Regions from separate parts of the Sagittula sp. genome, predicted to be linked through region 2. Evidence: riboswitches for the same ligand, from Rfam matches in the RefSeq annotation. Region 2 holds a riboswitch; the other holds the start of a gene.
The links. A riboswitch is a leader RNA that binds a small molecule or an ion and turns the genes downstream of it on or off. The one in region 2 is predicted to bind thiamine pyrophosphate.

Region 1 (7,299 bases), on a different contig from region 2:
TCGGCCTGTATGCCCGCGCCGCCGGAGGGGTCAGAGCCCGCGATGGAGAGGATGTTGGGGATCATGTCGTCCTCCATGCGTCGCAGAGGGCGCGGGCCGCGCCGGTCATGTCGGCGGCCCGCGATATGGCGGAGACGACGGCCATGCCGTGCCCGCCCGCCGCCTTCAGCGCGGCGGCGTCTCGGGCGGTCAGGCCGCCGATGGCGATGCAGGGCAGCGCGGTGCGGGCGGCGATGGCTGCAAAGCCGTCGATGCCGATGGGGGTGGCGTGATCGGGCTTCGACCCGGTGGCGTAGACCGGCCCGACGCCGAGGTAATCGACGCACTCCGGAACGGCCGCCAGTTGGTCCGCGTGCTCGACCGACAGCCCGAGGATCATGTCCGGCCCGATGCGCGCCCGGATGGCGGCGGGGTCGCCGTCGCCCTGACCGATGTGCAGGCCGTGGGCGCCGGCGGCGACGGCCACCTCCACCCGGTCGTTGACGATCAGCCGGGCGCCGAGGGGCAGGAGTGCCGCCTTCAGCTCACGGGCGAGCGGCAGGAGATCGGCGTCGGACCGGGTCTTGTCGCGGAGCTGGATCCAGCCCGCGCCGCCCTGTGCCGCCGCGATTGCCTGCGCTGGGACTGGGGCAGGGGCCGTGGCGTCGGTGACGAAACAGAGCGGCGGGATCATGGCCGGATGATCCGCGCGCCGCGCGCCAGGTCCTGCCCGTCGAGCGTGTAGAGCGCGTCGAGGAAGGCCACCTGGAACGATCCCGGGCCTTTCGCCTTTTCGCCCGCCCTCTCTCCGGCGAGGCCGTAGTAGGCCAGCGCGGCCACCGTCGCCTCGAACGGGTCCTGACCGGCGATGAAGGCGCCGACGATGCCGGTCAGGGAACATCCCAGCGCGGTGATGCGCGGCATGAGCGGGTGGCCGTTCTCGACCTCTGCAAAGCGGGTGCCGTCGGTCACGAGGTCCGCAGCCCCCGTCACGGCCACCACGCCCCCGGTCCGGCGCGCGAGGCGGACGGCTGCGTCCGAGGCCTGCGAGACCGCGTCGCCCGCATCCACCCCCTTGCCGGAGGCGCCCTCACCGGCGAGGGCGATGATCTCGGAGGCGTTGCCGCGGATGACGGTGGGGTTCAGGGCGAGGAGCTTTGCGCCGACCTCCCGCCGGTAGGTGGTTGCGCCGACGGCGACAGGATCGAGCACCCATGGTTTGCCACGGTCGTTGGCGGCCTTGGCGGCGGTCTGCATGGCGTCTGTCCATGCGGGCGACAGTGTCCCGATGTTGACGGTCAGGGCGCTGGCGATGGCGGCGAATTCGGCCGCCTCCTCCTGTGCGTGCACCATGGCGGGCGACGCGCCGGCGGCGAGCATGACGTTCGCCATGACGTTCATCGCGACGAAGTTGGTGATGTTCTGCACCAGCGGTGCGGTGGCGCGCATGTGGTCGAGGTATGTGTCCGGTGTCTGCATCGTGTCCTCCTTTGCCGGACGGCATGGAAGACATCGGACGAAGGACAGGGCAGAGCCCGGACGTTCCGCTGCGCCTCCCTCCGCCGGCATTATCCGGTTCAGGTTCGAAGGGTACGTCTCAGCCCGGTTTCCCGAGCGCCCCTGTCGCTAGTGCGGGGACACTTGCATCCGTCACGGTGCGCGTCAATCGCCCGGATCGGATTTTCTGCGGGTGGCAGGGGAAGGAGGCATCCGGGCGGGGCCGGAAAAACAGAACCGGGCGCAGCAGGGCCGCGCCCGGTCCGGGGATCAGCTTTGCGTCAGAGCGTGCCGCGCGACATCTCGGCGGCGATGTGATCCGCCTGCCGGATCGCCAGCGCCACGATCGTCAGCGTCGGGTTTTCTGCCGCGCCGGTGGTGAACTGCGAGCCGTCCGAGATGAACAGGTTCGCGATGTCGTGGGTCTGACCGTGCTTGTTCACCACGCCGTCACGCGGGTTCTCGGACATCCGGTTGGTGCCGAGGTTGTGCGTGGACGGGTAGGGCGGCGTCGGGAACACGCGGGTCGCGCCCACGGCCTCGTACATGGCGATGCCCTGCTTGTAAGCATGGGCGCGCATCGCCTTGTCGTTGGCGTGGTCGCTGAAGTGGACGTTGGCCACCGGCAGACCGTGCTGGTCGGTGACATCGTGGTTCAGGGTGACGCGGTTGGTCTCCTGCGGCATGTCCTCGCCGACGATCCACATCCCGGCCATGTTCTCGTAGCTGTCGAGGGCCGAGGTGAACTCCCGCCCCCAGGCGCCGGGGTCGAGGAAGGCGGCCATGAACGGAATGCCGAGCGACAGGGTTTCCAGCTCGTAGCCGCCGACGAAGCCGCGCGACGGATCGTGCCGCGCCTCGTCCTGCACGATGCCCGCCATGGTGGTGCCGCGCCACATGCGCACCGGCTTGTCGAAGGTCGCATAGACCGATCCGGTCATGTGCCGCATGTAGTTGCGCCCCACCTGGCCAGAGCTGTTGGCGAGGCCGTCCGGGAACATCGACGAGGCGGAGTTCAGCAGCAGGCGCGGGCTTTCGAAGGAGTTGCCCGCGACGCAGACGATCCGTGCCTTCTGCATCTGCAGGTTGCCGTCCGCGTCGAAGTACTCGACGCCCGTCACCTTGCCGCTGTCGTCGTGCAGAATGCGGGCCACATGGGCGCGCTCGCGCACTTCGAGGTTGCCGGTGTCCTCGCCTGCCGGGACCTCGGTGTAGGCCGTCGACCACTTGGCGCCCCACTTGCAGCCCTGAAAGCAGAAGCCGGTCTGCTGGCAGGGGATGCGGTCGCCGTCGTCACGGGTCTGGATCGCCATGCGGCCGGTGTGGACCTCGGTGTAGCCAAGCGCCCTGGCGCCCGCCTCGAACACCTTGTAGTTGTTGTTGCCGGGTAGGCCGGGGCGGTTGCCCGTGCGGGTCACGCCCATCTTCTCCTCGGCCTTGTCGTACCACGGCGCCATTTCGGCGGCGTCGATCGGCCAGTCGAGCAGGTTGGCGCCGGTCACGTCGCCGTAGGTGGTCCTGGCCTTCCACTCGTGATCCTGGAACCGCAGCGAGGCGCCGGCCCAGTGGGTCGTCGTGCCGCCCACGGCCTTGACGATCCACGCGGGCAGGCCGCTGAAGTCCTTCGCCACGCGCCAGTCGCCGGACGTGGTGCGCGGATCGGTCCAGGCGAGTTGGCCGAAGCTTTCCCACTCGTCGTTGACATAGTCCTCGGGCAGGTAGCGGCCGCCCGCTTCCAGCGCGACGACGCTGATGCCCTTCTGGGCCAGTTCGTTGGCCAGCGTGCCGCCACCGGCCCCCGTGCCGATGATGACGACAACGCTATCGTCGTTGAGATCAAAGGGTGCAGTCATGTTCATTCTCCTCCCGGAGCCGGCCTCTCGTCTCGCTTCTGCATCCGTCGAAGGGGCCCTGCGCATCTGGCACGGCGTTCGGCGGGAGAGGCGGGGCGGGAGGATGGCCGCCGATTACAACCAGTTGATGTCGTCGAAGCCGCGGTCGATGTAGCCACCCTGCGAGTAGCTCTCCCCCTCGTAGCCAAAGATCGGCCAGACCGATTTCTGGTTGTAGAGCCCGGTCACGAGCCCACCCCGGACCTGCTGGAAGAACGCGCTCTCCTCCATGCCGCGCAGGATATCCACGCGGTCGCGTTCCCAGCCGGTGTCGATGTAGGACGCAAAGCCCTTGCCCCGGGCGGCCGCATCCAGCGCCGCGATGCCCGCCGTGATCGCCACCGCGGTTTCCGGCGTGTCATAGCCCTTCACCGCCTCGACGTAGTTGGCGTCGGGGATGCGGTCGTGCGGGTAGATGTCGCGCGCCATCTGCACCAGCGTCGCGAAGACCTGGGAGTCGAGATGCGTGGTCTCGTAGGCCCAGGCCGCGTCCGGCGCGGCGATGAAGCCCGCCCCCGCGACAAAGGCGGCACCGGCGGCGCTGGCGCGGGACAGCAACTGCCGGCGTGTGAGCCCCCTGGGGCTGCTGTTGGTGTTCATGTGGTCTCCTCCCTTGAAAAAATCTGGGTCAGTGCGTCACTTGAAGCGCCCCGAGCGTTCGAGCACTTCGATCTGGTAGCCGTCGGGATCGGCGACAAAGAAGAAGCGGCCGACCAGTTCACCGGCGGGCGCGAATTCGACAAGCTTGCGGGGGGCGAGGCCCTCGGCCTCGAAACGGGCATGTTCGGCATCGAGATCGTCGACCGACACGGCGAGGTGGCCGTAGCCGTCGCCGAGGTCGTAGGGCTCTGTCCGGCCCTTGTTGACGGTGAGTTCGACCTCGAAGCCGGTTTCGTCGTTGCTCAGGTAGACGAGCGTGAACTCCGGGAAATCCAGCCGGTCGGCGATTTCCAGCCCGAAGGCCTTGCGGTAGAACGTGACGGAGCGGTCCTCGTCGAGGACGCGGATCATGCTGTGGATGGCTTTGGCCAACGGGGCCTCCTGAATCGGTTCGAATTATTGACCAATTCAGGATGAAGGATATTCGGCGCGTGCGGGTAGTAGGGACGTACTACATGCACGTTTTGTGATCTGACCGCCTATTCGGCCGCCATCGGTGTGGTTCTGTCGTGGTGGGCGGTCTTGCCCGACTGGCCCACGAAGACGAGGCATGCAGTGCGCAGAAGCGACGTGAAATTGACGGGTTCGCCCCGGGTTTCAAGCACTTCCGAGTGCAGACGCGAGACGAAGGCCGGTGTCGACATGTCGTCGGCCTCGGCGATCTGGTCGAGAATGTCCCAGAAGGCATTTTCAAGCCGGATGCTGGTGCTTTGCCCGTTCAGCCGCAAACGCCGCGTCGTCGAGGTGTATCGCGCAGGATCCTGGCCGGCAAAAACTTGGCACATCGTGCTCTCCTTTCATCGGTGTCCGACAGGATAGAGAAGGAGGCCCGCGACCGTCCATAATGAAAAAGTATCGGAGAGGTATGATCTGCGTCATCGGGTGTCTGCGGATCGGGGCCGAATGGCCCCGGGGGGACAGAGGACCGCTTGTCACCCGCTGGCCCCGAAAGCCGGAGTTGCGGGCAGCGATGCCGGAAATGCGGCGCCATTTGATCTGGATCGTGTGACGGTTCGACCGGCCCGCTATGATTGCTGCAGTTGCACATCGGTTCAGGGGGCCCTTCTTCGCATGGCGGTACATCCGGATCACGGTCGCATCCTCGCCATCCGCGGGGCGCTTCTGGACATCGTCTTCCGGGCGGAGGACCTGCCGGCGATCCATGACGCGGTCGAGGTAGACGGCACGGAGGGCGAGGCCTTTGTCGCCGAGGTCCAGTCGCATCTGGATGCCACGACCGTGCGCGCCATCGCGCTGAAGCCCACCAACGGGTTGCGGCGCGGCATGGCCGTGCGGCGCACCGGCGGCCCGGTCCGGGTGCCGGTGGGGGAGGCCGTGCTCGGTCGGCTTCTGGATGTCACCGGGGTGGCGCGGGACCGGGGCGCGCCGTTGCCCGAAGACATGCCCCGTCGGCCGATCCACAACGCGCCGCCGCCGCTGTCGGAGCAGGCGGGCCGTCACGACGTGTTCCGTACCGGGATCAAGGTTGTGGACCTGCTGGCCCCGCTGTCGCGCGGCGGCAAGGCGGCGATGTTCGGCGGTGCCGGTGTCGGCAAGACGGTCCTCGTCATGGAGCTGATCCAGGCCATGGTCGCGCATTACGAGGGGATCTCGGTCTTCTGCGGCGTGGGGGAGCGGTCGCGCGAGGGCCACGAGATGCTGTCGGACATGACCCGCGCGGGCGTGCTTGGCCGGACGGTGCTGGTCTATGGCCAGATGAACGAACCGCCGGGCGCGCGCTGGCGGGTGCCGCTGGCCGCCATGGCCATTGCCGAGCACTTCCGGGACGATCGGCACCGCAACGTGCTTCTGCTGATGGACAACGTGTTCCGTTTCGTCCAGGCGGGGGCGGAGGTGTCGGGCGTGCTGGGCCGCATGTCCAGCCGCGTCGGCTACCAGCCCACATTGGCGACCGAGGTGGCCGAGTTGCAGGAGCGGATCGCGGCACGCGGGTCGGCGTCGGTCACGGCCATCCAGGCGGTCTACGTGCCGGCGGACGACTTCACCGATCCTGCCGTCACCACCATCGCGTCGCATGTGGACAGCACGGTGGTGCTGAGCCGGGCGATGGCGGCGGAGGGCATGTACCCGGCGGTTGATCCCATCGCGTCGACCTCTGTCCTGCTCGACCCGCTGGTGCTGGGCGAAGACCATGTCGCCACGGCCAACCGGGTCCGCCGCACCATCGAGCATTACCGGGAACTGCAGGACGTGATCTCGCTGCTGGGGGTGGAGGAACTGGGGCGGGAGGACCGCGATGCGGTGGCCAGGGCGCGGCGCCTGCAACGGTTCCTGACGCAGCCCTTCACGGTGACGGAGGCCTTCACCGGCATCGAGGGGCGGTCGGTCGACATCGGCGACACAATCGCCGGGTGCAAGGCGATCCTCGCCGGTGAGGCGGACGACTGGGACGAAGGGTCGCTCTACATGGTGGGCACCTTCGAGGAGGCCCGCGCCAAGGAGGAGGCCGGGCGCGGGGCCCGGGCGGTCGCATGAGGGGGGCGCTGCACCTGACGATCACCACGCCGATGGCGGTGCTGGTCGATGCGGCGGACGTGCGGTCCGTCCGGGCGGAGGACGAGAGCGGCCATTTCGGCATCCTGCCCGGGCATTCGGACTACCTGACGGCCTTGCCGGCCTCCGTCGTGCGCTGGCGCGACGGGGCGGGGCGGAAGGGCTACTGCGCGCTGCGGGCCGGGGTGTTGACGGTGACCGGCGGTGCGGACGTGGCGATTGCCTGCCGCGAGGGGGTTCTGGGCGACGACCTCGACGATCTGATTGCCCGGGTGGCGCGGCTGCGCCGCGAGGAGGAGGACGCAGGGCGCGGCGCGCGCGTCGAACAGACCCGGCTGCATTCGCGCGCCGTGCGGCAGATCATGCGCTACCTGCGGCCCGACCGGCCCGGCGCCTTCGACCATCCGCCCCAGGTGGGCCCCGATGACGGAGGGCGTGCCGATGGCGCCTGACCCCTCCATCCCCGACCGCACGGCAGAGGCCGCCCGCCGCTCCGCGGACCGCGAGAAGCTGGCCCGGGACGTGCCGGAACCGTCCTTCGGCAGGCGCATGGGCCAGATCGGCATCCTCGGATGGGCCATTCTCATGCCGATCCTGCTGGGCATCCTGCTGGGCCGGGCGGCGGACCGGCATTTCGAGACCGGCATCTTCTTCACCGCCCCCGCGATCCTGATCGGTGCCGCGATAGGGTTCTATTCCGCCTGGACATGGATGCATCGCCAATGACCGACCTGATCGCCGCCAACCCCGTGCCGGT
Region 2 (7,299 bases):
CACTCCAACTCCCTGCACCACGAGGCGCAGGACGTCGCGGCCTTCCTGATGTGGGCGGCGGAACCGAAGATGATGGCCCGCAAGGAAGCAGGCTTCATCGGCGTGTTCTTCCTGATCATCATGTCCGCGCTGCTCTACCTCGTGAACAAGCGCATCTGGGCACCGATCAAGCGCAAGCCGCACGCCTGATCCTGATCGGACAGTGAAACGGAAAGCCCCGCCTCAACCGGCGGGGCTTTCTGCTTTTGGAGCGGTGCGCCGCCTGTGGCCCTTTGCCTCCGCCCGCGCGACCCGTTACCCATCGGGAAACCACGAAAGGCCCGCCCATGCCCGTCTCTGTCCTCGACCTTATCGGCAACACGCCCCTCGTGGCGCTGACGCGCTGCCATGACGGGCCGGGGCGTATCCTGGCAAAGGCGGAGTTCCTGATGCCCGGCGGCAGCGTCAAGGACCGCGCCGCGCTGGCCATCCTAAGCGCCGCCCGCACCGGCGGACGCCTGCAGCCCGGGATGCCGGTGGTGGAGATGACGTCCGGCAACATGGGTGCAGGTCTGGCCGTCGTCTGCGCCGCCCTCGGCCATCCGTTCATCGCGACCATGTCGGCCGGCAACAGCCCCGCCCGCGCCCGCATGATGGAGGGCCTCGGCGCGCGTGTCGTGCTGGTGCCGCAGGTCGACGGCGTCCCCGGGCAGGTCACGGGCGCCGATGTCGCCGCCGCCGCGGAGGAGGCGCAGCGCCTCGCCACCACCGAAGGCGCCTTCTACGTCGACCAGTTCAACGCGACCGAGGGCATCGCCGCACACGAGATCACCGGCGCCGAGATCCTCGCCCAGGCAGACGGCCCGGTGGATGCCTTCGTCGCGGCGGTGGGCACCGGGTCCACATACCTTGGCATATCGAAGGCGCTGAAAGCCGCGAACCCCGCGACCCTCTGCGCGCCGGTCGAACCGGAAGGGAGCGAACCGCTCGCAGGCAAACCCGTGGTGAAGGCCCGACACATGCTGCAGGGCACCGGCTACGGCCTCGTGCCCCCACACTGGGATGCGGCGCTGATGGACTTCGGACTGACCGTCACCGACGCGGAGGTCACCGACTGGCACCGCCGTCTTGCCGCGCAGGAGGGGCTCTACGTGGGTTACTCCGCCGCCGCCAATGTCTGCGCCGCGGCCAAGCTGCTGGCGTCGGGCCGTCTCGCGCGCGACGCGACCGTGGTGACGGTGCTCTGCGACACGGGTCTCAAATACTGACCGTCTGCCGTCCCGCTGCCTGCAGATCGCGGCGGGCGCGCACCATCACGTCCATCAGCCACAACTTGCCGCCCATGGCGAGGACAAGGCCCACCAGCGTCAGGGCGACGTTCAGCCAGACCAGCCCGACGATCAGCAACACGCTCCCGATGCCGCTGGCCCCGGTCAGAAGGCGCACCATGGTCCGGTGATGCGCCACCTCCGGGGCGTCGCCCTGTGCCAGCCAGTCCCGCTCACCCAACACCGCCTGCGTCATCCAGGCGTCGGTTGTTCGGGGCACCGGGAACAGCCGTGGGTTCAGCCAGACCCACAGCAGCACGGCGGCGACGGGCAGCAGCGCCCAAGGTCCGATCCACACGCGACTCCAGATCGCCAGCGCCAGCAGCGGCAGGATCGTGACGCGCGACCACGCGCTCCACGGGTTGGCATGGCGCGCCCATGTGGCCTCGTCCATGCCCATCACCCGCTCGGAAAGCCGGAATGACGCCCGTCTGTCCATGCTCTCTTACCCCCGCACCTTTGTTGGCCCGAGGATAACCGGACCGGCGGACAGACGGGAACCCCTCACTCCCCGAGATAGTCCCGGAACGCGGGCGGTGGCGCGGCAAAGAAGGCCTCTGTCGACACCGGTGCATGCACCCTGCCGTCCGCCACCAGCACGACCTCCTCGGCAAAGGCGCGTGCATCGCCCGGGTCGTGCGTGACCATGATCGTCAGCGCGCCAAGGCTTGCGCCGACCTCGCCCACCAGCGCCAGCATCTCGCGCTTGAGGCCAGGGCCGAGCGCGGCGAAGGGTTCGTCCAGCAGAAGGATCGGCCGGGCCATCAGCAGTACGCGCGCAAGGGCCGCCCGCGATTGCTGCCCGCCCGACAGCGTGCCGGGCTTGCGCGCCGCCATACCCTCCAGCCCCACACGCCGCAGCGCCTCCTCGATGCGCGCGGTGTCCTCCGGGCCGGGGCGCCTTCCGTCCGGGCGCAGCACCAGCCCGAGGTTCCGCTCCACGTCGAGATGCGGGAAGAGGTTGCCGTCCTGGAAGAGGATCGACACCGGGCGCTTCTCGGGCGGCACCGTCGTCAGGTCGCGCCCGTCCCAAAGTATGCAGCCGCTCCGTGCGGTCCTGAACCCGGCCAAGAGGTCGAGCAGCGTGGACTTGCCCGCCCCGGACGGCCCCAGCACCGCGACACGCCGCCCCGGCGATAATGACAGATCGGCCGACAGCGTGGTGCCATCCATGTCGGCGTGCAGTGCCTCAAGCGTCAGCAAGGCGCCCTCCCCGGTCGAGCATGACAAACGCGCCAAGGCTGAGCCCCAGCAACAACAGGGCCGCGCCCGCCGCAGCCTCCATCTGGTAGGACCCCATCAGCCGGTAGACCTGCAGCGGCAGCGTCGCCCGGTCCGGGTCCGCGAAAAGCGCGATGACCCCCAGGTCGCCCATCGCCAAGGCCGCCACCAGCCCCGACGCGAACCCCAGCGGACGGCGCAGGCGGGGCAGCCAGACCAGCCACCACCACGCCAAGCCCGTCATGCCCAGCGAGGCGCGCAGCCGGCCAAAGCCGGATTCCACCGCCTCTGCCTGCGGGACGATGATCCGCAGCGCGAAGGGCAGCCCCATCAGCGCATTGACCAATGCCGTCACCGGCAATGCCATGCTGAACGGATTGACGAAGGGCCGCAGCATCAGGAAAAGCCCGGTGCCCAGCACCAGCGGCGACACGGCGATGGCCGCCAGCGCCAGAAGCTCTCCGCGCCGGTTGGCGAGCGCCATGGCCCAGGCCATGCACAGCACAGTGGAGGCCAGCGCCACGGCGATCGAATGTCCCGCCGCGCGGAAGGTGTCCGGCCCCAGCAACAGCAAGCCGGGCGCCCCCCGTGTCAGGACAGTGCCCAGCGGCACCAGCAGGAACAGCGCCGCCGCCACGATCCAGGCGTAGTCCACGCCCCGGACCCAGCCCCTGCCGTCGCTGCGCGGCACGATGCGGTCTCGGCCCACGCCGAACCCTTCGCCCCGCGCGATCTTCAGCGCCGCCAGCCCGGCGACCAGACCGAGCGCAAGCTGCACCAGGGCCAGGACCGACGCCCGCCCGAGGTCGAAATCGAATCGCATCGCCTGGTAGATCGCCAGCTCGACGGTCGTCGCACGCGGCCCGCCGCCAAGCGTCAGCGCCACGGCAAAGGACGTCAGGCAGATCACGAAGATCACCACGAAGGCGCCGGGCGCCACGCGCAGCACGACCGGCGCGTCGATCACCCGCCACATCGCTCCGCGCGACAGGCCGAGCGAGGCCGCAAGGCGCAGCCGCTCGCCCGGCACCGCCTGCCAGCCGTTCAGCAGCATCCGGACGGCAAGGGGCAGGTTGAAGAACACATGCGCCAGCACCACGCCATGGAACCCGTAAACATCGACCAGCGGCAGGCCGAGTGCGCCCAGCATGCCGTTCACCAGTCCGTTCCGGCCGAAGACCGCGATCAGGCCCATCACCGCCACGATCACCGGCAGGATGAACGGCGCCCCCATAAGCGCGACCAGCGCCGCGCGTCCGGGAAAGCGTTGCCGCATCAGCGCCCGCGCGACCGGCATGGCCAGTGCCACGCTGACCGCCGCCGAGATCGCCGCCTGCACAAGCGTGAAGCGCAGCGCGGCGAGGTCGCCGGGCGCAAGCGCACCAAGCCCCCCGGCCCGCAGCAGCACAACCGCGACCGGCCCAAGCGTCAGCGATGCAAGGGCCGCGCCCGCGATCAGCGGGAGAGCGCGCGCCGCCATTCCTCGATAGCCTCGTCCCTGAGCGCCGCGGCCTCGTCCTCGGAATAGAAGATCACCTCTTCCGGCAGGTCGAGCTGCTGGAACCCTTCCGGCCATTCGTCCTTCGGCAGAGCGGCCGGGATCGACCAGTTGCCGGTCGCGATCATCGACTGGAAATCGTGGCTGAGGATGAAATCCATGAACTGTTGCGCCAGTTCCGGCTGGTCGCTGCCCGCGACCTTCGCCGCCAGTTCGACCATGAAGTAATGACCCTCGGGGAAGATCGCCGCCTTCTTTGTCTCGTCGCCCTCGGCGATGATGTGATAGGCGGGCGAAGTCGTGTAGCTGAGCACCATGTCGGCCTCGCCATCGGTGAACAGCCCGTAGCTTTCCGACCAGCCCTTCGTCACGGTGACGATGTTCGGCGCCAGCGCCTCCCAGAAGGTGCCTGCCTCCTCGCCGTAGACCGACTTGATCCACAGCACCAGCGCAAGGCCGGAGATCGAGGTGCGCGGGTCCTGGATGACGATGCGCACGTCTTCGGGCAGCGTCTCCATCGCTTCGAGCGAGGCCGGCGGCTCCATCTTCGTGGCGTCGTAGACAAACGCCGTGTGCCCGTAGTTGAACGGCAAGAAGACCTCGTCGGTCCAGTCCAGCGGCAGGGTCAGCGGCGACAGGTCGACCCCGTGCGGCGAGAAGAGGCCGCTTTCCCGCGCCTTCTGCGTGACATCGGTGTTCAGGCCGATCACCACGTCGGCTTCGGTCCGGTCGCCTTCAAGCATGATGCGGGGCAGCAGCTCGCCCGGCTTGAACTGCAGGTCGCAGCCGCACTGGGCCTCGAACAGTTCCTCGATCTTCGGGCCCGGGCCCCACTCCGAGACGAAGTAGTCCGGGGCATAAACAGTCAGAACCTCCTGCGCAGCGGCAGCCGTGACGGCGCCGGTGGCAAGAAACAATCCCGCTGCAAAAGTGAAGGTCTTCATCATCTTCCTCCAAGTTTCGCTCACGAGAGGGCAAGATTCGGAGTCAGACCGATACCTTCCCTCCGCCGGTGCTAACCGGTTCAGGTTCAACGGGTTGATGCGGCTACGCAAATCTCAGGCGGATCGTGCTCCGCCACCCCGAGGTAGGGCGGACCCTAGGGCTGTGCGCTCCGGCTGGCAAGGCGAAACCCCTTGAGCGCCCGCGCGCCCTGCCCTAGGACACCGCCCAAAGGAGACCGCCCATGAGCCTCAACACCTTCGGCCATATCTTCCGCGTCACGACATGGGGCGAAAGCCACGGCCCCGCGCTGGGGGCAACCGTCGACGGCGTGCCGCCGGGGGTGGAGATCGACGAGGCGATGCTTCAGCGCTGGCTGGACAAGCGCAAGCCCGGGCAGAACAAGTACACCACGCAGCGGCGCGAACCGGACGCCGTGCGCATCCTGTCGGGCACGTTCGAGGGGCGCACCACCGGCACCCCGGTCCAGCTGATGATCGAGAACACCGACCAGCGGTCGAAGGACTACGGCGACATTGCCCAGAAGTTCCGGCCCGGTCACGCCGACATTACCTATTTCCAGAAGTACGGCATTCGCGACTATCGCGGCGGCGGCCGGTCCTCCGCGCGGGAGACGGCCGCGCGCGTGGCGGCGGGCGGTCTGGCACGGGCGGCGCTGAACGCCTTGGCCCCGGATGTGGAGATCCGCGGCTACATGGTGCAGATGGGCCCGCGGAAGGCGGACCCCGCCCGCTACGACGATGCGCAGATCGAGCAGAACCCGTTCTGGTGTCCGGACGCCGAGACGGCGGAAGACTGGGCGGGCTACCTCGACGACCTGCGCAAATCCGGCGACAGCGTCGGTGCAGTGATCGAGGTCGTGGCACGCGGTGTGCCCGCCGGTCTCGGGGCGCCGGTCTACGGCAAGCTCGACACCGATCTGGCCGCCGCGATGATGTCGATCAACGCGGTGAAGGGCGTCGAGATCGGCGAGGGCATGGCAGCGGCGGCGCTGACCGGATCCCAGAACGCCGACGAGATCTTCATGTCCAACACCGGGCCGCGCTACAGTTCGAACCACGCGGGCGGCATCCTTGGCGGCATCTCGACCGGACAGGAGATCGTCGTGCGCTTCGCGGTGAAGCCGACTTCGTCGATCCTGACGCCGCGCAAGACCATCACGCTGACCGGCGAGGAGACGGAGATCGTCACGAAGGGCCGTCACGACCCTTGCGTCGGCATCCGCGCGGTCCCGGTGGGCGAGGCCATGATGGCCTGCGTCATCCTCGACCACCTGCTGCTGCATCGCGGCCAGATCGGCGACGCGGGCGGACGTATCGGCGGCTGAACCGCCGGATCAGAACTCGTCCCAGCTGACCGGGCCGGAGGCGGCAGAGACCACTTTTTTCGGTGCGGGGGACCGCGCCGCGGCGGGCGCGTTGACCGCCACCTTTTCTTCTTGGACTTCGACCGGGCGGGGATCGACGTTCTCCCCCTCCCAGCTGCCATGCAGCAGGCGTTCTTTCTGTTCGGCAGAGGTCCCGTCGTCGGCCCTGTCACGGCCACGAGATGCGCCGCCCTTTGCGCCTGACGTGCCCGCACCGGCGTCCGCTGTGTCATCGGAGCTTACGGCCTCAGACTTGATGGCAGGGCGACGGGCCCCGGTGCCAACCCGGGTCTCCAAAGGGGTCTCAAGCGTGAAATCCATTCCGAAGAGTTCCGGCACACCCGGCGGGACGGAGGTGGATGCGGATACTTCCGTCCCGCCAGTGAATTGCGCCAGAAGGTCGGACAGGCGCGTCGCCTCGACCGTCAGTTGTTGGCTCGATGCGCTGGTCTGGTTGACCATGGCGGCGTTGTGCTGGGTCACCTTGTCCAGTTCGGCGATGCCAACGTTGATCTCCTGAACGCCGCCCGCCTGTTCGCGCGCCATCCGTGCGATCGACGACACGAGGCCGGAGACCTCCGACACGCTGTCCACGATGTGCGACAGGGTCTGGCTGGTTTCCTGCACGAGCCGCTCGCCGTCCTCGACCTGGTCGACGCTGTTCATGACGAGCTCCTTGATCTCGCCCGCGGAGGCGGACGCGCGCTGCGCCAGCCCCCGCACTTCGGAGGCGACCACGGAAAACCCCTTGCCCGATTCGCCCGCGCGCGCCGCCTCGACCCCGGCATTGAGCGCCAGCAGGTTGGTCTGGAAGGCGATGTCGTCGATCACCGTGATGATCTGGCTGATCTGTTCTGAGCTTTTCGCGATGGAGCTCATGGCTTGCAGGGCGCGGGCCATGACCTCGCCGCCTTCCTCTGCGCGCCGCCTGCCCTCGACGACCT

Region 1: linked by a shared signal. The riboswitch ahead of thiM (hydroxyethylthiazole kinase) and the one ahead of ACU0DV_RS12010 (thiamine ABC transporter substrate-binding protein) in region 2 are both predicted to bind thiamine pyrophosphate.

Annotation. Positions count from the first base shown of each region.
Region 1 is NZ_JBRBWD010000007.1:148,386-155,684, forward strand. Features, by position in the region: gene thiD (bifunctional hydroxymethylpyrimidine kinase/phosphomethylpyrimidine kinase) at 1-65, opposite strand, end outside; gene thiE (thiamine phosphate synthase) at 62-673, opposite strand; gene thiM (hydroxyethylthiazole kinase) at 670-1,458, opposite strand; TPP riboswitch at 1,517-1,611, opposite strand; gene ACU0DV_RS01795 (GMC family oxidoreductase) at 1,758-3,329, opposite strand; gene ACU0DV_RS01800 (Twin-arginine translocation pathway signal) at 3,444-3,968, opposite strand; gene ACU0DV_RS01805 (VOC family protein) at 4,005-4,400, opposite strand; gene ACU0DV_RS01810 (ribbon-helix-helix domain-containing protein) at 4,508-4,813, opposite strand; gene atpD (F0F1 ATP synthase subunit beta) at 5,100-6,524, shown strand; gene ACU0DV_RS01820 (F0F1 ATP synthase subunit epsilon) at 6,521-6,994, shown strand; gene ACU0DV_RS01825 (AtpZ/AtpI family protein) at 6,984-7,268, shown strand; gene ACU0DV_RS01830 (N-ATPase subunit AtpR) at 7,265-7,299, shown strand, end outside.
Region 2 is NZ_JBRBWD010000032.1:206,046-213,344, forward strand. Features, by position in the region: gene ACU0DV_RS11985 (cytochrome c1) at 1-189, shown strand, start outside; gene ACU0DV_RS11990 (PLP-dependent cysteine synthase family protein) at 327-1,247, shown strand; gene ACU0DV_RS11995 (DUF6653 family protein) at 1,237-1,746, opposite strand; gene ACU0DV_RS12000 (thiamine ABC transporter ATP-binding protein) at 1,812-2,510, opposite strand; gene ACU0DV_RS12005 (thiamine/thiamine pyrophosphate ABC transporter permease ThiP) at 2,497-4,008, opposite strand; gene ACU0DV_RS12010 (thiamine ABC transporter substrate-binding protein) at 3,984-4,970, opposite strand; TPP riboswitch at 5,011-5,121, opposite strand; gene aroC (chorismate synthase) at 5,213-6,316, shown strand; gene ACU0DV_RS12020 (methyl-accepting chemotaxis protein) at 6,326-7,299, opposite strand, start outside.